Regions from separate parts of the Planococcus sp. APC 3900 genome, predicted to be linked through region 1. Evidence: riboswitches for the same ligand, from Rfam matches in the RefSeq annotation. Region 1 holds a riboswitch; each other region holds the start of a gene.
The links. A riboswitch is a leader RNA that binds a small molecule or an ion and turns the genes downstream of it on or off. The one in region 1 is predicted to bind thiamine pyrophosphate.
Positions count from the first base shown of each region.

Region 2: linked by a shared signal. The riboswitch ahead of thiT (energy-coupled thiamine transporter ThiT) and the one ahead of tenA (thiaminase II) in region 1 are both predicted to bind thiamine pyrophosphate.
Region 3: linked by a shared signal. The riboswitch ahead of QMA04_RS11455 (YkoF family thiamine/hydroxymethylpyrimidine-binding protein) and the one ahead of tenA (thiaminase II) in region 1 are both predicted to bind thiamine pyrophosphate.

Region 1 is NZ_JASDCT010000001.1:443,772-450,924, forward strand. Features, by position in the region: gene rlmN (dual-specificity RNA methyltransferase RlmN) at 1-318, shown strand, start outside; gene QMA04_RS02200 (carbohydrate ABC transporter permease) at 517-1,443, opposite strand; gene QMA04_RS02205 (carbohydrate ABC transporter permease) at 1,444-2,355, opposite strand; gene QMA04_RS02210 (ABC transporter substrate-binding protein) at 2,369-3,688, opposite strand; gene QMA04_RS02215 (ABC transporter ATP-binding protein) at 3,948-5,072, shown strand; TPP riboswitch at 5,094-5,197, shown strand; gene tenA (thiaminase II) at 5,318-6,001, shown strand; gene thiM (hydroxyethylthiazole kinase) at 6,003-6,788, shown strand; gene thiD (bifunctional hydroxymethylpyrimidine kinase/phosphomethylpyrimidine kinase) at 6,785-7,153, shown strand, end outside.
Region 2 is NZ_JASDCT010000010.1:33,870-41,022, forward strand. Features, by position in the region: gene QMA04_RS16615 (M3 family oligoendopeptidase) at 1-1,006, opposite strand, end outside; gene QMA04_RS16620 (tryptophan-rich sensory protein) at 1,201-1,935, shown strand; gene map (type I methionyl aminopeptidase) at 2,047-2,799, opposite strand; gene thiT (energy-coupled thiamine transporter ThiT) at 2,956-3,537, opposite strand; TPP riboswitch at 3,635-3,733, opposite strand; gene QMA04_RS16635 (M20 family metallopeptidase) at 3,880-4,953, shown strand; gene QMA04_RS16640 (hypothetical protein) at 5,020-5,169, shown strand; gene QMA04_RS16645 (SGNH/GDSL hydrolase family protein) at 5,236-6,153, opposite strand; gene QMA04_RS16650 (aminopeptidase) at 6,166-7,153, opposite strand, start outside.
Region 3 is NZ_JASDCT010000005.1:59,728-66,880, forward strand. Features, by position in the region: gene QMA04_RS11450 (vWA domain-containing protein) at 47-763, opposite strand; TPP riboswitch at 1,380-1,485, shown strand; gene QMA04_RS11455 (YkoF family thiamine/hydroxymethylpyrimidine-binding protein) at 1,574-2,164, shown strand; gene QMA04_RS11460 (ECF transporter S component) at 2,166-2,747, shown strand; gene QMA04_RS11465 (ABC transporter ATP-binding protein) at 2,740-4,170, shown strand; gene QMA04_RS11470 (energy-coupling factor transporter transmembrane component T family protein) at 4,151-4,906, shown strand; gene QMA04_RS11475 (DinB family protein) at 5,077-5,580, shown strand; gene QMA04_RS11480 (hypothetical protein) at 5,810-6,274, shown strand; gene QMA04_RS11485 (FmdE family protein) at 6,365-6,886, opposite strand; gene QMA04_RS11490 (hypothetical protein) at 6,909-7,153, opposite strand, start outside.

The DNA.
Region 1 (7,153 bases):
TCCAACCGCCGCATCACGTTCGAGTATATTTTACTGCGTGATGTCAATGACCATGTGGAAGAGGCGAACCAACTGGCGAAACTGCTGGAAGACAAACGCCATCTATCATACGTCAACTTGATTCCGTATAACTCAGTTGATGAGCATGACCAATATCAGCAGAGCACACCGGAAGCCATTTCTGCTTTCTATGATGCATTGAAGAAAAAAGGCATCAATTGCGGCGTACGCCATGAGCAAGGCGCCGACATCGATGCAGCTTGTGGGCAATTGCGAAGCAAGCAAATCAAAAAAGAGAAAAAAGAAGTAACTGCATAAGGCGATAATGAAAAGCGTTCCTGATTAATTTCAGGAACGCTTTTTTATGTCTATAATTGGCAGCTTGCGCTTTTATTGATGTCTAGCTTCAGCAGCCAGCCTCTCGAGTCGCTTCAGCTTTACCAGGAATGGCAAAGAGCGCCATTACCGGTAAAGCTTCCAGCGCTTGTCGAGACTGAACGGCAGCTTGCGCTTTTCTTATTTCCCGCCAGATTGCAGGTTGATACCTTGTATAAAGTATTTTTGGAAAAAGAAGAACAGCAAAATTACCGGCAAGAGGACAAGCAAGGATCCTGCCATCAAATAATTCCATTGTGTGTTCATCTGGCCTTTGAAAACCTGCAGCCCGATTTGCAGGGTGTAGAGGTTTTCATCGTTCAGATACAAGAGCGGTCCCAGAAAGTCGTTCCATGCCCCGTTGAAGGAGAATATCGCTACTGTTGCAATCGCTGGTTTGGTCAAAGGCAATCCAATTTTCCACCAGATATAAAAATGATTGGCGCCTTCCATTTTGGCAGCTTCGACCAGCTCGTTTGGAATGGTCATGTAAAACTGCCGCAACAGGAAGATGTTGAATGCACTTCCGAAAAATGCGGGTACGACCAATGGAAAATAGGTATTAACCCAATTTAATTTTGCGAACAGGACATACTGCGGTATCAAGGTGACAAATCCTGGAATCATCATAGTGGCCAGGACAATGGCGAACAGCACATTTTTTCCGCGGAAAGGGATCTTTGCGAATCCATAAGCGATAAACGAATTGGACAGCACATTGCCGATGACGACCAATGTCGTAATGGTCAATGTATTGATCGTGTACTGCGTAAATGGCGCGGCTTCCCATGTGCGGATATAGTTTGCCCAATTCCAGGACTCCGGAAAGAATGTCGGCGGAAAGGACATGACTTCGGCCATGGTTTTAAGAGAAGTCGAGATCATCCACCAAAGAGGGGATAAAATCAGCAGGCTTCCTGCTGCCAACAAAACGAAATTGATGAGTTTCAGCATATTTTTTCGATTTCCGCGATGTTCAAAGTACCCAGGGTTTTCATTTCTGCCGGAGAGGGTTTTCAGGCTTTCTGCTTCTTCGACATAAGACGCGTCATCCGTGGTTTTAGCCATTTATTTTTCCTCCCCTTCATAATGCACCCAGCGCGGAGCAAGTTTTAAGTTGATCAAGGTCAGTACGAATACGATGACGAATAAAATCCAGGACATCGCCATGGCATAACCCATGTTAAAGTTTTCGAATGCCTGGCGCCACATATAAAGATTGTAGAACAACAGCGAGTTGGCAGGTCCGCCTTCGCCGTTGCTGGACATGACGTATGCTTCCTGGAAAATCTGGAAGCCGCCGATCAGGCTCGTAACCACATCGAAAAAAATGACAGGTGTGATCATCGGAAGGGTGATATGCCGGAATTGTTTCCAGGTATTCGCTCCATCAATTTCCGCTGCCTCATATAAGGACTTGGAAACCCCTTGCATACTGGCCAAGTAGAGCAGCATCGAGCCGCCAACACTCCACATCTTCATTAAGATGAGTGACGGTTTTGTCCAGTCCGGATCAAAAAGCCAATTCGGCCCATCGATATTAAACCAGCCCAGAATCAGATTTACCATGCCGGTTCCAGGGTCCAGTAATTGCATCCATAGCAAATAGACGCCTACGCCAGAAAGTACAGCCGGCAAATAATACAGCGTACGGAAAAAACGAATGCCAGGAATGTCCTGATTTAACAAAGCGGACAGCAAAATTGCGCCGATGGTGGTTAAAGGAACCGAAAAAGCTACAAAATACAAGGTGTTCCATAAAGAAGTCCAGAAAAGATTGTCTGCTGTAAAAAGTCCCTGATAATTCTCAACACCGATAAAGTCCATTCGGGAGGTGATGTTGTAATTCGTGAAACTTGCCATGAATGAAAATACCAGTGGCCCGGCAGTAAAGGCCAGAAAACCGATAATCCATGGCAAAACGAACAGGTAACCGTAAATGCTTTCCTTACGGCGCATCGTCAATCTTTTTTTCCCCAAAGGATTCCCCCCCTTACTGACTATTCTTTTCTACCAGACTTTCCACCTCGGCCTGTGATTTGGCCAATGCTTCTTTGGCTGTCATCGAGCCCAGGAAAAACTCCTCGATATTTGGATTAATGTAACTTGTGAAATCAGGTGCCACAACAGGAACCGGAGTCAAGAGCGTATATTCCATATTGTCGACAGCCATTTGATAGACCATTGAACCGTCATCTGTAAATTCATCGGTTTCTGCAGCTTTTTCCGCTGCTTCAATATTGGCCACATTATCGAAATTCTGGACAGCCCAATATTCCTGTGCGTCTACATCTGTCAGGTATTTAATGAATTCAAAAGAAGCTTCTGGATTTGCTGCGCCTTCCGGAATTTCAGCTACAAAACCGCCGCCCCAGCTGGTATGCCCGCTGCCGGTTTCAAATTCAGGGAGAGGCGCTACTCCGAAATTCAGGTCTTCCGCGTAATCACGGATTTGTGTATAGAAAGTAGGAGTGATGGCATACATCGCCAAACTGCCATTGAAGAACGGATTTCCTTGTTGGCTGTCGATCTGCGCTTTATAGGCGTTGATGACATTATCCCCGTATCTTGTCTGCCAGGTTTTCAGCCATTCGAGGGTTTCCAGATTGGCTGGTGTATCAATCTGAACATTGTTGTCTTCATCAAAATAATTTTGGCCATCGGAATTCAGCATCCAAACGTCGAAATCGATGCCCCATCTCGGATAAAAACCGATCCGTTCGTAATCATTGCCGTTTTTAACATCGAGCTTTTCTGCATATTCTTCGAGTTCAGCCCAAGTAGTGGGCGGCTTCTCCGGATCTAGACCGACTTCTTCAAAAGCATCCTTGTTATAGAAAAGGACACGCGTGTCGGTATTGAAAGGGATGCCGTAAGAATCTCCTTCGTGAAGTGTAGCGTTCCACAGTTCCGGATAGAAACGGTCTGAGATATCGTCTTCTTCAAGAAACTCTGAAAGATTCATTGCCTGGTTTTCCTGGCCACGAAGTGCTGTTGAGTTGATATCGTTTATTACCACATCAGGCGGATCCCCAGCAGCTATGGCAGCTAGCTCTTTTGTCCAAATATCTCCAAAAGGAAGATACGTGTGCTTTACTTCAATCTCATCCTGCGATTCATTGAAATCGGCAATAATCTGCTCGATTACCGGACGGCGAATTTCAGAACCCCAGAATGTCCAAAAGTCGATGACGGTTTTTCCATCTTCGTTGACCGCATTGTCATCATTATTGCTGGTCTGAAAGCCTGCACACCCGCTTAATGTCAAAGCCGATCCCATTAAACCAATTAAAAACAAGCGTTTTTTCTTCATTTCTTCCTCTCCTTTTCTGTTTTGATGGGCACAAGCTGGGGTATCTATAGAATGCATTAACTTCGACTTCCGAAGATTTAAATGGAATGCCCCAATAGCTCTTTTAGATTCGTTCCCCTTTCTAAAGGATTAAAAATCCCTCTAAACAAGCTTTTGCAGCAAGAACTCGCAATGTGAGTGCGTTTACATGATAATAAAAATTTGTAATTGACGGACAATTAACTATACTTAAGAAAAACATTCAAAAAGGGAATGCGGAATGGCAGAGATCAAAATCGAAAAGCTCGGGAAAAGATACGATAATGGTGCTCTTGCTGTATCAGATTTTAACCTGAATATCCAGGATGAAGAGTTTATCGTCTTTGTCGGCCCGTCAGGATGCGGGAAATCCACGACTCTCCGGATGATTGCAGGCCTGGAAGAAATAACAGAAGGTGAGTTTTTTATAGACGGCAAACTCATGAATGAAGTCCAGCCGAAAGAACGTGACATTGCGATGGTTTTCCAGAATTATGCCCTTTATCCGCATATGACCGTGTATGAAAATATAGCTTTTGGATTGCAGCTGCGAAAGTTCAAGAAAGCGGAAATCAAGCGGCGTGTCAATGAAGCCGCCGCTATTCTGGGATTGGAAGATTATTTAGACAGAAAACCGAAAGCATTGTCAGGCGGACAGCGGCAGCGTGTAGCTCTTGGGCGTGCGATTGTCCGTGACGCCAAGGTCTTCCTGATGGATGAACCTTTATCCAACTTAGATGCCAAACTGCGCGTTCAGATGCGTGCCGAAATCGTTAAGTTGCACAGACGGTTGAAAACCACAACTATATATGTAACCCATGACCAGACAGAGGCCATGACGATGGCTTCTCGAATCGTGATTATGAAGGATGGGCTGATTCAGCAGGTCGGCTCTCCAAAAGAAGTCTACAATTTTCCTGAAAACCGGTTTGTGGGCAGTTTTATCGGTTCTCCTGCCATGAATTTTTTTGAAGGAAGAATTGATAAGGGACGTTACGTGATGGGGGACAAAATGCTGGACATCCCACCACAGATGATGGAAATGCTGAAAAATGAAGGCTATGAAGGAAAATCAGTTACGCTGGGAATCCGGCCGGAACATATTCATGTGAACAATGAAGATCTGTCGAATATTCCAACCAGTGAGTTTGAAGCAGTCATCACGGTTTCTGAACTGACAGGAGCAGAAACGATTCTTCATGCGGTTTATGCCGAACAGGAATTCATTGCTCGCGTAGAAGCTACCACGACTATCGAGCCGGGCCATACGGCAACGCTTGCATTCGATATGGCTCACGTCCACTTCTTTGATGATGAAACGGGAAATCGGATAAAAGCTGTAGAATTTTCTGAATCTATGCTATAGTGATTTCGAAAACACAAATAAAAACACCACTAGGGGAGCCGGATATCGGCTGAGACAGGCATAAGCCTGGACCCTTCGAACCTGATCTGGATCATACCAGCGGAGGGAAGTGGCGACCGTCTGCTATTTTCTTTTACAATCGCAAACGCCGCTTCCCTTTGCCGGGAAGCGGCGTTTTTATTTTGTGAAAAAAGTTGCAGTGCTTAGCCACTTGCAACTGGATATAGAAAAAGGGAGATGGAGAAATGACATTTTGCAAAGAAGTAAGAAAAGAATGCGACAGCCTGTGGCAGGCAAGTTTCGATCATCCGTTTGTGAAAGGCATAGCAGATGGAACCTTGCCGATCGACAGATTCCGTTTCTATGTTATGCAGGATGCCTATTATTTATCGCACTTTGCGAAAGTGCAGGCGCTTGGTGCATCAAAGGCCAAGGATCTGGAAACGACACAACGTTTTGCATTCCATTCTGCACATACTTGCAGTGCTGAGCTGGCATTGCATGAATCGTTCATGGAAATTTTGGAAGTCACTAAAGAAGAGTGGGCTGCTTTTGAACCGTCTCCAACTGCATATGCCTATGTTTCGCATATGTATCGTTCGTCAGAAGGCGATCTGGCCGATGTGTTGGCCTCTATTTTGCCTTGCTACTGGCTTTACTTTGAAATCGGTGAACGTTTGAAACATGCCAAACCGGACCACCCTATTTATAATCGGTGGATTGAAACATACGGTTCCGATGAGTTTGCTTCACTTGTCAACGAACAGATTTCGCGCATGGACAAGCTGGCGGAAGGACTGCCGGAAATACGGAGGCAGGAACTGAAAAATCATTTCCGGAAAAGCAGCTACTATGAATGGAATTTCTGGGAACAGGCATGGAAAAAAGAATCCTGGGCATTAGAGACTATTAAAGAAGTAGGTGTGTAACATGTTCAGCCAAATAAAACGTGAAAATCCGCTGATCCATTGCATCACCAATCATGTAGTTTCGAATTTTCAAGCCAATGGCCTATTGGCGATCGGCGCTTCTCCGATCATGGGAGAAGCGCCTGAAGAAGCAGCTGAACTTGCCCGTTTGGCGCAGGCCTTGTCATTGAATATCGGAACCTTGCATGCAGAATCGCTGAAAAGCATGCTGACAGCCGGAGAGGCGGCCAACCGGCTGGGTATTCCTGTCGTACTGGATCCTGTCGGGGCAGGAGCAAGCAATTTCCGGAAGAAGGCTGTAAAAAAAATTTTGGACCTGGTTGACGTTAGCGTCCTTCGGTGCAATGCAGGAGAGCTCGCAGCGGTAGCCGGGAAACAATGGCAGTCGAAAGGTGTGGATGCAGGAGAAGGGCTCCTGGAAGTCCGGGAGCTTGCCGTCACCACTGCAAAAAGATTTAACTTTGTGGTAGCGGTCACTGGAAAAACGGATATTGTCACTGATGGAAAACAAGTGATTGAAATTCCTTTTGGAGATCCGATCATGGCTTCGATTACCGGTACGGGTTGTTTGCTTAGCAGCATTGTGGCTGCTGCGATGGCAGTCCGGCCAGAAGACCCTGTAAAGACTGTCAGCAACGCATTGCGTTTTTATGCAATCGCCGGTCAGCTGGCTGCGAAATCAACGAGTCTTCCGGGAGATTTTCAAGCGGCTTTCATTAATCGTTTGGCCAGCCTGACGGATAGCGGTGTGGAAGAACAGATCTATTTACAGGAGGGATTACGATGAGCAGAATTCCGCAGACTTTAACAATTGCCGGATCGGATTCCGGAGGAGGTGCGGGCATCCAGGCAGATTTGAAAACGTTTCAGGAACTGGGAGTTTACGGAACGTCTGTGGTCACCGCCGTGACTGCCCAAAATACGACAGGAGTCACCGCCATTTATCCCATGTCTGCCCAAGCCGTGCAAACGCAATTAGAAGCTGTCGGCAGCGATTTTAAAATAACCGCTTTAAAAACCGGCATGTTGTTCAATCCGGAAATCATCAAAGAAACTGCTGCCGCGATCCAGCGATTCAACTGGAGGAATGTGGTTGTGGACCCGGTGATGATCGCCAAAGGAGGAGCCAATTTACTGCAGCAGGAAGCAGTG
Region 2 (7,153 bases), on a different contig from region 1:
ACTGCTCCAATTCCGGCCCGAATTTCCCGAATTGTTTAAGGATGAATTCTGCACCTTCCTGATAAGAAAACTGCTGTGTGCTTTCCGTTACCGGTGCATCTACGTCGTACCAATCCAGTCCGTCTTTTCCAAGTAATTTTCCTTTCTGGTTTAAATACGCGACAAAAGGTTGCTTGTTCTTGCTGATTGCCCCCCACATGGCGTCCAAAGTTTCTTCTTTCATGCGATTGATATGTAGCGGTTCCTGAAGCGGGTTATTCCAACCGCGCTTTTTATACGTTTCCAAACGGAAGCCCGCGATGGAATTCAGTGTTTTCGCAAAGAATTCTTCTTTATCTGTCCAAGCTTCCTCTAATTTTTCATAAGATTCTTTACGGACTGCAGCATCTTTATGGGAACTTAGATTATTGGCTTGCCCAACCGATAAAGTTTTCGGCTCGCCGTCGACTGTAACTGTAACGCTGATTTCTCCGACCAGCATATCGTACAACTGGCTCCAGCCATGGTAGCCATCTACACTCAATGCCGTAATCAGGCTTTCTTCTTTTTCAGACAGCAACATCTTTGCTTCTTCACGCCATTCATTCAAAACGAAAGTGAAGTCACGCAAAGGTTCTTCATTCAACAGTTCTTCCCAAACGCTTTCTTCTGTCTTTGCCAAATCCTGCTGAATTTTTTGGAAGGAATTTTGGAAGCGGGCTGATAAAGAAGAAGATTCACTATCAAGAATCGCCGCTTTTTTATCCTGTGTATTTTGGGCCATCAAACAGCCGATAAATGCACCGGATTGGCTTAGGTGCTTCATCATTAAGCTCATCTGTTCCAGCAGATCAGCTACTTTTTGGGCATCCCCTTTTGCAGAAGGAACTTCGAACTGCTGGACCGACTCTTCGAAACCAGAAAGCTTTGTCGATGCGTCATCCATATGTTGACGCAATTCCTGTGATTCGCTGCCTCCTGGAAATAACGTATCCAAATCCCATACTTCCGGATAGTTGACTGTCATAATTTTTCCCCCTGGTAAACTAAATTTTCTAAAAACACTTATTAGTATAACATTTTTTATTCCGGAACCGGAACAATATTCCACTCTCTCCGGTAAACTCTTCACCTTATCGCCATTTTTAGGGAATCTTTTGGAAAGGGTTAATTGTTGATTGAAACGGCTACAGGTATACTGAAAAGAAGGAGGGATTTCGCATGATTCGTATTTTGCTTATGACAATCGCTTTTCTCGCCGTGATTGTCACGAATGCTCTAGCAAACATTTTGCCGCTGAATGGCCAAACAACCGGCGAAATTTCAAACCGGATTCTGGTCCTGTTTACGCCAGCCGGTTATGTATTTTCAATTTGGTCTATTATTTATCTATTGCTGGCGATTTGGATCATCGCTTTCTGGGTGAATTTAAGAAAGGGACAAACCCCTTCATTTAAAATTGCCTTGTTCTTTGTTTTGAGTTGTGTCTTTAACATCAGCTGGCTGCTGCTTTGGCATTATGAATTTTTCATCTGGTCCATCGCCGCGATGCTCGGCTATTTGGTGGCATTGATCGCCCTTTACCTGCAATACAGCAACTCGGAAAGAAAGTTCACCGAACGGCTGCCGATTTCAGTTAACATGGGATGGATCAGTGTGGCAACCATCGCCAACATCAGCTTTGTGTTGACCTACCACAATTGGGGCGGCTGGGGGCTCAGTGACCAGCTGTGGACCGTCATCATGTTGACTGTTGCAACTGCGCTGGCACTGCATATCCGTTTCCATCATTTCGATATTCCCTTTGCGCTGGTCTTTATCTGGGCGTTTATTGGAATCGCCGTTAAACACGGTACAGGTGAAATGCTGGTGACAACTGCTGCCTTGTTCTTAAGCGGCGTCATTTTAACCGGTATTCTATTAATTAAAAAAAGAACTGCCGAGGCAGTTCAATGATTCTGTGGACAGACTCCGTTTGACGAGTTTGTCCACAGTTTTTTATTGCTTTGAAATCGGCAAAAGGAATCCGGATAATCATCCGAATCCCTTTTTCTATAAATGCAAATACTATTTATCCAGTTTAGTCAAAAGAATCGGTTCGCCTTTTGTCACAAGCACCGTATGCTCGATTTGCGCAACCAATGACTGATCCGGTGTGATGAATGTCCAGCCGTCTCCTGATTCCACGATATGTTCAGCTTTCTGTGAGATAAACGGTTCTACTGCAAGTACCATGCCTTCTTTCAGGATGGTCGTTTCCCATGCATCATAATAGTTCAAAATGTGCTGAGGAGCTTCATGCAGTGATTTCCCGATGCCATGGCCAGTCAGGTTTTTAATGACAAACAAGCCTTGTTCTTTTGCTTCACGTTCCACTGCCTTGCCGATTTGGTTGAGTTTAGCGCCGGCTTTGACTTTTGTCATCGCACGGTCGAACGCAGATGCGGCTGCTTCACATATTTTTTCTTTATCCGGATGCCCTTCGCCTACAACAAAGGAAATTCCCGTATCAGAGAAATATCCTTCATATGAACCAGAAACATCGATATTTACGATGTCACCATCCTGGATAACACGATTGCCTGGAATGCCGTGCGCCACTTCTTCATTAACGCTGATGCATGTATATCCTGGGAAATCGTATTCTGATTTCGGACCGGAAACTCCGCCCAGCTCCTCGAATAATTTACCGCCCAAGTCGTCAATTTCCTTGGTAGTGACTCCAGCTTTGGTTGCTGCTTTCATCGCCTCGCGAATTTCAGCCACCATTTGGCCGGCTTTTTTCAGCATTTCAATTTCTTTATCAGTAGTTGCTATCATCAAAGACCCTTCTTTCAAGCTTTTCTATTCAAGAATTATACCACAAAATTAAACTGGAGGCTTCTTGGCAGATTTGAAAAAACTAGCAAGCAAGCTCGAACTCCTAAACAGCAAAGGGCTTTCCGGAATGAATTCCCGGAAAGCCCTTTGCTTGTGTTAATTCGTATTAGCGGCATCCACTAATCTGGGTGCAGCGGCAAAAAGTGCGGAACAGACAAAAGCGGCAAGCAAGAATACAGGTATCATGTAGGTAGCATTATAGATCGCTGAATAGATGACCACATTGCCTTCAGCAAACATACCGAAAAACAGGATTCCTGTGATGACGTGAACCAAATAACGCAACACCGATGCAATCAACACCCCTGCGACAATAGCGGCCAACATCTTGCCGGTTTGCTTGGCATGCGCATGCTGCAGATACTTGGTGCGCATGACACCAGCCAGCCCTACAACTCCGTATGCCAGAAGATAATCCAATAAAACCTGCATGACAACAAATCCGAATGATAAAGGCGCGACAGAAATAAATCCGGAAACAATTTGGAGCAATCCCACCAAAATCCCGGTCAGTACACCCGCGCCGACACCTCGCCTAAATGCGATTAAAATAATCGGGATCATCACCAGACTGACCGAACCTCCCTGCGGCATCCGGAAAGAAACAAAATCCAATACAAATCCAAGAGCTGCAAAAATGGCAATCTCCATCATCAACAATACTTTTTTATTTCTCATGACTTCCTCCTTAATGTGTTGTGCACATCACCAGAAGGGCCGTGAATAAAACCATATTAAAAACGGCGCCAGGACAGAGCCTGGCGCCGTTGTAAGAGCCGGTTTCCATCCACATCCCTGCGCAAGTGTTAACTTACAGGTTCAAAGGGTAAGAACAGATTGTTCACTCTCAGCTAAAGCTCCCCTTGTGGTGTATACAAATATTTATTCAGTCACCTGTATTGTACACAAGGCCTCTTTCTAATGCAAGGCTGTTTTAAGTAGCTCTGACAGGGTAAAGTGATGGTAGTGAAAAAATCCGAAAGGTGGTGGAGGCAGCCGGGATTCTGGGTTGCCGAATGAATGATTGAATTATTGAAGGAATTGATTAAAATTCAAAGTGATACAAAAGAAGCAGCAAATGAAGCTCTCCTTTTTTGTGCCGACTGGCTGAAACAAAAAGGAGAAATGGTTACTGTCCACGACAATAAAGGCTACTTGATGCTCACTGCTGAGAAAGGACAAGGCAATGAGACCATTGTTTGGAATGGCCATGTCGATGTAGTTCCTGGCCATAAAGAACAGTTTGTGCCAGTCGAAGAACAAGACCGCATTTACGGACGCGGCGCAGCTGATATGAAAGCGGGTGTTGCAGCAATGATGCAAGCTTTTATTGAACTGGAGCCTAGCGGTTTGAACCGAAAAGTTCAATTACATATTGTCACCGACGAAGAGATCGGTGGCCGCAATACATCTAAGTGGTTGGTCGAGCAAGGCTTCCATGGTGATTTTGTTATTTGCGGAGAACCGACAGGCTTAAAAGTCGGATTGCAGTCGAAAGGGATTTTACGAATGGATATGGTTTTCAAAGGCAAGCCCGCACACGGCAGCCGCCCTTGGGAAGGCATCAATGCCATCGAATCCGCTATGAAATTCCATATGGCTGCAACAGAGCTGCCATTCCGGAAAGAATCTACTGAGTATTATGAGCAGCCATCGGTGAACCTGCCGATCATTAAAGCAGGAGACCGTTATAACGTGGTGCCTGAAACGTGCGAGATGTCTTATGACATCCGTTTTATGCCTGGACAGGATAAAGAGGAAATCGTTCGGCAATTAGCAGAATTAGCTGAAACCTTGAACATCGACATGGATTATAAAGCTTCAGGTTCAACACCTGCGCTGACAACAACAAAAGAAAACCCATTTATCCAGACTCTGCAAAAAGCGATTCTCGAAACGACTGATAAAGAAGCCGTATTATTCGGCCAGCACGGTGCAGCCGATACACGGTATTATGCAGCCGTCACCGGCGGCGAAGGTGCCATTGAATTTGGACCAAGTGGAGATGACTGGCATGGCAACGCCGAGTATGTCTTGATTTCCAGCGTCCATGAATACAAAGACATTCTGCTGGCACATGCGCAATCAGCGTAAAAATGTTTGCACACTGCCCGATTCGGGAAAATACTAATTACTAACCCTATGATTGGAGAGATTTATATGGCAATTGGACGACTAGTGAAATCCGCGATAAAATATGGCCCCATCGCTTATCCGATTATCCGTAAAGTATTAAATAAAAGAAAACAAGGAAAAGCTGGGCAACCGGCTTCTACACAGCAAACTCCGACGCGTGGAAAAAAACGCTAAAACAAAAAGTTCCGGCATGAAATTCATGCCGGAACTTTTTTTAGGCTATAAGTTGCTTTTGATGTTCTAAATAAAAGGCATTGCTTCCCGCAAAGCCAGGTAACCGGTCGGACTATGATTGGATGGCCGCTGAGCTGTCTCTTCAGTCTCACTGCCCTCTTCTTCCTGCCCTCCATCACCATCCTGCTCCTCCGCTTCCATTATCTGTTCGAATGTCAATGGATTCGGTGGCGGCAATTCAAAATCTTCAACTGTCCACGTTGCCTGATATTCATCAAAAAACGCATTGGCCATTGCCTGATAGCCAGCCGCATTCGGATGGACGTCAGCTGCATTCGGAATTTTTTCTACAGCCTCATCGCCGAATGATTGGTCTACGGAAACAAATGTCGCTCCTGCTTTTTCAGCGGAACGTTCCAGAATTTCATTCAGCCGGTCCAGTTGTTTGGCTGTTCCGGATTTTTGGCTGTCACGGACATGCGGATAAGCGAAATAATAGCCCATCACATAAACATCCGCATTCGGAGAGAGCTCAGTCAGCTCAGCCAAAATCAACTCCATATTCTTTCTTGCTTCATTGAGTGCAAAATCTGCCTGGATCTGCTGGAAAGTCAGCGATCCCTGTGCCGGATCGTCTTGGACCAGGCGCAGCAAATCATTCGCTCCAGCTGAAACGGTAATGAGGTTGGCCGATGCCAACACGCTCTTCGCTTCATCCGACTGGATGCTGTCTAATACGTCAGCTGTTGTAAATCCCGGAAACGCCAAATTTTTCGAGTAGAAAGCCATAGGCTGATTGCGTGACAATTCCTGTGCAATCATGTCGGCGTACCCAGCATCTATCTCGCGTTCAGGTGTTTGCCCTGCCGCCAGCGAATCACCGATAGCGATGTAAGCTGCCGGAATCTTGAGTTCTGCTTGTGCCGAAGCAGTTCCGCTGAAAAGCAGAAGGCCAGCCACTGCCGCGATCCAATACTTTTTCATGTCATTCACCTCTTAGAATGCCCAATTTCCGTTCCGGAAGATAGGCTCTTTTGAACCATCGGCGGTGATTCCATCAATATCCATGTTATCGCTGCCAATCATGAAATCTTCATGGACGATTGATGTGTTCAAACCGATGGCTTCCAGTTGATTACGTTCCAGATCGCGTGCCCCTTCATAGCAAGTCGGATAAGAGTCGCCGATTGCCAAATGGTTCGAAGCATTTTCATCAAACAAGGTATTGTAGAACAGAATATCGGAATCGGAAATTGGCGAATGATGCGGCACCAACGCCACTTCCCCTAAATAAGCCGCTCCTTCATCTGCAGTGATCATTTCATTGAGAAGTTCCTGCCCCGTCTCCGCTTTAGCTTCAACAATTTTGCCTTTTTCAAAGGTCAGCGTAAACCCATCAATGACATTGCCTTGATAAACCAATGGCTTCGTATTACGGACTTTGCCGTCGACTCCATGTTTTAACGGCACCGTATAAACTTCTTCTGTCGGCATATTGGCGATAAACGGATTGCCTTGAGGCGTTTTTGAAGCGCCGGACATCCAAATATGTTTGTCGGGAAGTTCAATGGTCAATTGTGTGCCAGGTGCAGTGTACTGCAACTTCACATAGCGTTTATCGTTTAATTGAGCAGCGCGCTGTTCCAGCAAAGCGATATGGTTTTTCCAAGCTTCGACCGCATCACCTTCGCCGATACGCACTGTTTTGAAGATGGCTTGCCATAAGGCGTCCATCTGTTTTTCAGCCGGCAAATCCGGAAAGACTTTTTGTGCCCATTTCGGTGAAGGAATAGCGACGATCGACCAAGCCACTTTATCTGTACCGACCGCTTGGCGATAACGCTCCAATGCTTTGCCGGCAGATTTTTGTGAATCAGCCAGGCGCTTAGTCGGGATGCCTGTCAGCAAATCCGGATCTTCAGCGTCAATCCACAGGAAGGCCCCGCCTGTATTGATCACTTCATCGCGTTGAACGACAGACCAT
Region 3 (7,153 bases), on a different contig from region 1:
CTCCGATGAAATCAATAGATTTCATCGGGTTTTTTTTTGGCTTCACTCATTTGTTTCGATTCGGGAAAATAAAGTCCAAAGGCGATTTTCGCTTTTTGCGCAAGATGCCTTTCTCCTTCGCTTCTTTCAGCCACTCGGGAAATTCATTCAGCATTTGATTGTACAGTTCTTCATCCGTCACTTGGTCGATGTCCGGGACATGGAAAAAATTCGCGTTATCCACGAAGCGGCCTTCCATCGTATCCAGTTTTCTCAACACATCGAAGTTCGAATCCCCGATTCCGATAAATTGCCAAAAGATCGGCTGAGTGGACGATTCCACAATGAATTTCTTAATGCCGGCTTTGCATCCGCCATCGTTGATGAAGACCAGAAAAACCGGCACATCGCTTGGCTCTTCTTTCGTGTATTTCTGAATCACATCTTTCATGACTTTCGGTTCATCGTTTCGCCCGAACTTGTGGACACTGTCATTGGACAGGATGTTTTTTTCTACGTAGCCCATGAAAATCTCTTCTGTCGCTGCCGGCAAACGGGAAAATTCGTTGTCATACACCCAGACATCCAGCTCGCCGTCATCATCAAACTGGCTCGCTACTGCCAGCACCCGCTCCACAACTTCCTGCACAATACCGTCACGATACAGCTTCCGCATCGATCCTGTAATGTCCAAGACAATGCCGACTTTCGCCACAACACCGGTCAATTGTTTTTTCTCCAGCACAATGCTCGCTGTTTTCTTTTTAAGGGAAATCGTACTCATCAATTGGCCTCCTCTAGTCATACTGTTTTCAGTATAACGAAAATCCACAAACTTAAAAAGAAAATATTGGAAATGGAATTCTCAAAAAAGACTCTATATAAGTTGAACTAAAGAAATAGCATTTTATATACCACTTCGACTCTGAGAGAAAACGCTAAAGATATGGAGCAAAACAGCGGAGACTCCTGCGGCTCAGCGAGACGACCGATACACCGCAGGGAGCGCAGCGGACGAGGAGGATTGGGCGCGAGCCCGCTGGAAAGCGTAGCTGTTTTGCGGAATATCGACTACTCCAAATCATTAGTTCAACTTATATAGTTCAAATCTACTTATCACTTAAACTCGGAAGCTATGAAACAAATCCCCCAAAATCTGTAAGACGTTCAATTGCACCAACTCTCCAAGCGCAGGCGCGTCCATGGGCTGGGCGGAGCGATGAAACAGGTGCTCTTCCTGGTTCAACGCGTTAGACATGCCCAAAGCGACCGAAGCGAATCTAGAACCTCTACTAAATCTTTTACCTCATACTTCTTTCCAACTCCCCCTTTACAACCTCCACCACTTCCTCTACACTAAACCCATCGGGAACAACCCGAACACAAAAACCGCATACCGTTTACTGCACTAGGGGTGCCCATTATGGCTGAGATGCAAGCGCAAGCTTCGATCCCTTATAACTCGATCAGGATAATACCTGCGTGAGGAAGTGCGGCGCATTTCTGAAATAATTCCTTTTGGTTATTTGTAGATTATGGCTGCATCTTCACGGATGCGGTCTTTTTTGTGCAAATTTTTAGGAGGAATGTTGATATGGAACCATTGCAATGCGGTACCAGCCCGATTGTCGGATTTCGCTTTTCGCTTCATCCGATGACCGGTAATTTCATCAAAGTCATTAAAGGAGCATTGAACGAAACGGACACTTCAAACGTCTGGATGCACACGGATGACGTTTCGACAGTCATTCGCGGCAAACAGAATCACGTATTCAATGTTGCGAAAGCGTTAACTTTGCATACTGCAAAAACCGGTGAGCATGTCGCATTGTCCGGCACCTTCTCGATTGGCTGCCCCGGCGATTCATCAGGGGACGTCTACTTGGAAAAAGAAGATGAATTGTTGAATACCGATCCCACCAAGCAATACGTGTCTTCCCAGTTTGCGCTTTATCCGATGAACAATCCGGATTATATGGCCGTCATCTACCGGGAAGTCGACCGTGCCAAAAAGCAAGGGGTCTTCAACGATTCCATGCATTACGCAAGCGGCATACACGGCGATATCCATGATGTCTTCGCTTTTTACGAAGAAGCATTCACCAATGCCCGTTCAGACGAACATCGCCATTTGGTGATGACGGTATCAATGAGCATCAACAGCCCGTCCCATGGAGGCGCTTAATATGCTGAAATCATGGAAATTAAAAGAAGTGGTCTTGATGTCCCTGTTTGCAGTAGTCTTCGGCATCGTTTACTTACTGTTTCTCCACGCCGCAAACATTTGGGCCGCACTGATTGGGCCGATTGCCTATGAATGGATGTTTGGCATCTGGTTCATCGTCTCGATCATCTGCATGTACATCATCCGGAAACCCGGTGCTGCAGTTTTGTCCGAAACCATGGCTGCTGCCATTGAAGTGCTGATCGGCAATGCCGTTGGTCCCCGTCTGATCTTATCAGGCGTTATCCAAGGGCTTGGGGCTGAGGCCGCGTTTGCATTGACCGGCTATAAGCATTTTAACACCCTTATCCTTATGCTTGCAGGCATCGGATCAGCTGTCTTCAGCTTTGTCTACGGTTATTTCGTATCGGGCTATGCGGCACTGGATCCATCATTCGTCGCGTTGATGTTCACCATCCGTGTCCTCAGCGGGGCTATTATCGCCGGAATCGGCGGCAAGTATATCGGCGACGCTTTGCTTGCGACCGGTTCGCTCCGCGGCTATGCCATTGCACGAACGAAAAAAGGTGATGTGAATGCCTGAAGAAATTTTTTCTTTAACGGACCTTTCTTTCCAATTTCCGGAAGATGACGAAAAAATCTTAACCGCCATCTCCTTTTCAGTTGAGCAGGGCGAACGGCTGGTCCTAACCGGTCCAAGCGGCTGTGGCAAAAGCACATTGCTGTATTTGCTCAATCGCCTCTATCCCGATAACTGCGATGGTTTAGTAGGCGGAGAAATCCGTTTGTTCGGGAAATCTGCGGATGAATATGCGCCAGGTGAAATTAATCACCGCATTGCGACGGTTTTCCAGGATCCTGATTCCCAGTTCTGCATGCCGACCGTTGAAGAAGAACTGGCATTCACGCTGGAAAACCTGCATGCATCGTTTAATGAAATGGAACCGCGTATCACCACCGTTTTGGAAGTCACTGGACTTTCACACCTGCGCCATTCCGTTATCCAATCTCTATCCGGAGGAATGAAACAGCGTGTGGCAACCGCTTGTGCATTGATTATGGACCCTGAAGTTCTATTGCTAGATGAGCCTTTGTCTCATCTTGATCCTTATACTGCCAAACAATTTGTCGAGTGGCTGGAAGAACTTCAGCAGCAGTCCAACCTGACTATTGTTGCGGTCGAACATCGTCTCGATAGCTGGGGCACGTTTTTCGGGCGAGAAATTCAATTGAGCTGTAATGGCGCTATCGACGCAGACCTCCCATTCATCCCGCGGCAGCCGGTTTCATTTCCTGAACGGCAGTCCAGTTGCCAGTCGGAAGTGGCCTTACAGACAGAAAAGCTTTCTGTCACAATCAAAGATCGGCAACTGCTTGCACCGCTGTCTTTTTCCGTCAGCCGTGGCGAAGTGGTGGTGATTGCCGGACCGAACGGCAGCGGCAAGTCGACTTTGGCAAAATCGCTGTGCGGCATCTATAAACGGACGAGCGGAAAGGTAGAATCGGATGGCATCGGCTATGTGCCGCAATCGCCGGAATACCTGTTTCTGACGCAAAGCGTCCAACAGGAAGTCGCTTTTTCTGGGGCCTCCACTCCGTTCGAGTTAACCCAATTGATGGATAGTCTGCGTCTTGAGGAAATACAGAAAGCCCATCCATTTGCCATCAGCCATGGGCAAAAACGGCGCGTAGCGATAGCTGCCATGCTCGCGGATAAACGGCCAGTGCTGTTGATGGATGAACCGACCTCCGGACAGGATACAGCTGCGTTGCTTGAGCTATTTGCTTTGATTGACCAGCGCTCAAAAGAAGGGGCAACTTTTTTGATCATCACGCATGATATGGAATTTGCAGCGAGCTTGGCTGATTCGGTGCTGCTTATTAAAGACGGCAAAATGACCGGCAAATTTGCTGCAAAAGATGTTTGGCAAAATGATAAGCTGCTGGAACAGCATCATTTGCTGGCGCCGAAAGGAGTGTCCCGTCTTGCGGAATCTTTTGCATGACATGAATCCGTCCGTCAAGTTTGTCCTTGTTACCGTGTCGATGCTCGCACTGGCATTCTTCTTTAACCCTTGGACGCCGCTGCTGTTTTGGTTAGGTATTCTCCTCCTGCAGCTGACGATGAGCCGCACAAAATGGAAACTCTGGCTGTTGTTCATGCTGCCCTTTTCAATCGGCGCTTTCGGCTATTTATGGACCACTGTGGTATTCGGTGCAGACACAGGCGGGACTGTCATCTGGTCATTTGCCGGAATTGACGTGACGGATGAACAATGGGCTCGTGCGCTGTCATTGGCTTTACGTGTCATGGCGTTTTCCACTTTGTCGTTGCTGTTCGCCTTCACCACCGATCCCGTGAAATTCATCATGAGCCTGATGCAGCAGCTAAAGCTGTCGCCTAAAATGGCATATGGCATCATGGTCGGCTATCAGTTTCTGCCGGTCATGAAAGACGAATTTACCCAGATTCAGCAGGCACAACGACTGCGTGGTGCCGAAATGAAAAAATACAGTTGGCAGCGTTTGCTCGAGATGCGCCGCATCTTGATTCCAATGCTTGCAGGCGCTGTCCGAAAAGCGGAACGTTCTGCATTTGCCATGGAAGCAAGAGGCTTCACCGGAGAGCCAAGAAGTGCCTATTATCGGCCGGTCAGGGTCGGTCGCACCGATATATGGATGTCCGGAGTTTTTTTGGTCATTCTGCTCGCCAGTTGCATTGGCGGCAGCTGGCTGAGCTGAAATGTTCAAGCTGTTTTCAGTATCATTGAACATCTTTGATAAAATCCATCCTTCAAAATGGTGATTGACTGCTAGCACTTTGCCGGCAACGTATTTCCATTATGCTGCCGGCTATGTTAATTTAAGTGGAAGCAGTGATTGCTAATTTATCGCTAATGGAGGGATTCAGCATGTACGTGACATTAACGGATTTCATCAATGAATGGCAAAAAGAAGCCGAATTGACTCAACAGGTCCTGGAAGGTTTAACAGATCAATCGCTGGAACAAAAAGTCTATCCTGAAGGACGGTCTTTGGGCCGAATCGCCTGGCACATCACGACTGGCATTCCCGACTACTTGGCTCATTTCGGTTTAGAGATCGAACAGGTCGACAACAATGAAACCGTTCCGTCATCTGCTAAGGAAATTGCTGAGACATTCAAACACCTCAGCCAGCAAGCATCAAAAGCACTCCAAGAGCAATGGACGGACGAAACCTTAAAGCAAGTGCAAAACGCTTTTGGCCGCCAGGAAACGAACGCTCAAATTCTGATGGGATTCATCAAACATTTGGTCCATCATCGTGGCCAGATGACTGTACTGATTCGCCAAGCCGGCCTCAAACCTTTTGGTGTCTATGGTCCCCCGAAAGAAGATTGGATTAAGCTTGGTGTGGAAAATCCTCCTGTATAATGAGCTGATTGATAAAAAGACGATTGCTAATTCGAGAATCGTCTTTTTGTTTTTGCTTCTGTCTTTTATTCGCTTTTTATTTTTTCTTCTTATTGCGTGTTTTGAACTTTTCTATATAACCTTATGTAGTTTTTTACATGTATTACGAATAACAGCCATTTGTTCCCGAGGCTACTATCGATTATAATGAAAGCAGTTACATATTTCGAATCGACGGGGAGGAATTACTGTGAATCGCTTTCAACTGCTCGATGAACAAGACAGCCGGATTTACTTTACCTTTGTCCCTCACCATCCGCATTTGTTTCCGTTGTTTGAACAGCATCTGGAAACTGTACTTGAGCGAGTCGAATCCACCATTTCTTCCGGCTACTCGAAAATATGGATTTTGAAAAAAATTGCGATCATCTGTGAAGATAAAATCAGCTACTTCCCTGACAATGAATTATTAATCGAGCCTAATACGTTTATGGAAACTTCTATACAAGAAGGTTACATAATATTATTATTTATAAAAGAATCGCCTTCTGCTCCTTTTGAACTGCAACCGCTCCAAACAATCGAAAATCACATGAACTTTGAAGATGCTCAAAAAGCTGCTGCCATTCAAATGGCTGACTTGAAATCTTCTTCCCCCGAAATTGAAATAAAAGCACTTGGTGCCAAAATGATTTATGAGATTCCATGGACATAGCCCTGTCTTTAGAGAAGTAACTGCTTTTTAACGGAATCAACGAAAAAAGCAGGACACTGGATCTACCAGTTTTCCTGCTCTTAATCGTATCTATACATGCCGAACTTCCAATAAACTTTCTAAAGGCATCTTCAATGCGCGCATGCACAACTCTTTCTTCAACTTCTCACATGCTTCAAACTCTTCAGCTGTAAAACTGTTTTCCCGCCCTTTTTTCAGATACTCGTAAAATACTGCCGGCAGGAAATCTTCCTTCAAACTGACTTCCACTTGCTCTCCTGTTTGCCGCTTGAACACATAAGCATATGAAGTCGGCCGGTGCGGATCGTATTGTGCCTGTGGATAACTGACATCCACTAGGTATTCGCCGCGGGTATCTGCCCGCGTCACAAACTCAAACGCGTCGCAGAAACCGGGGCCGCCGTGTCCTGATACAATGGAAATGTCCTCGCGGCTCGGCACTTCATTGCCATATAATGCATCAAACGCCGCCTCCATTATTCGATAAGCAACACCAATCGCCATATAGGCCCGGATGCCATGGAATTTGCGGATATCCTGAAAGCCGATTTCCAGCAATTCCCCGTGATCGTAAATTTTTATTCCTGTCATAGTAAATCCTCCTATTGCGCTGTTATTCAATGTCTTTCCGATTTCTTCTGTAAATCAAATAAACAAACAATGCGACACCTAAAATAGTGACTGCCGTCACCCAGTTGATGCGTCCCGCTTCCGGGTCCACATCCGCCTTGATGGCGGTATCTTTCGTTTCCGCAGTCAGTGCTTCAGCAATGTCCCGTTCAATGACCGCAAATTGAATGGCTTGATTCTGCTGCGTTTTGCCGGCTTCTGATTGTCCATCCGGACGATCCGGACCCA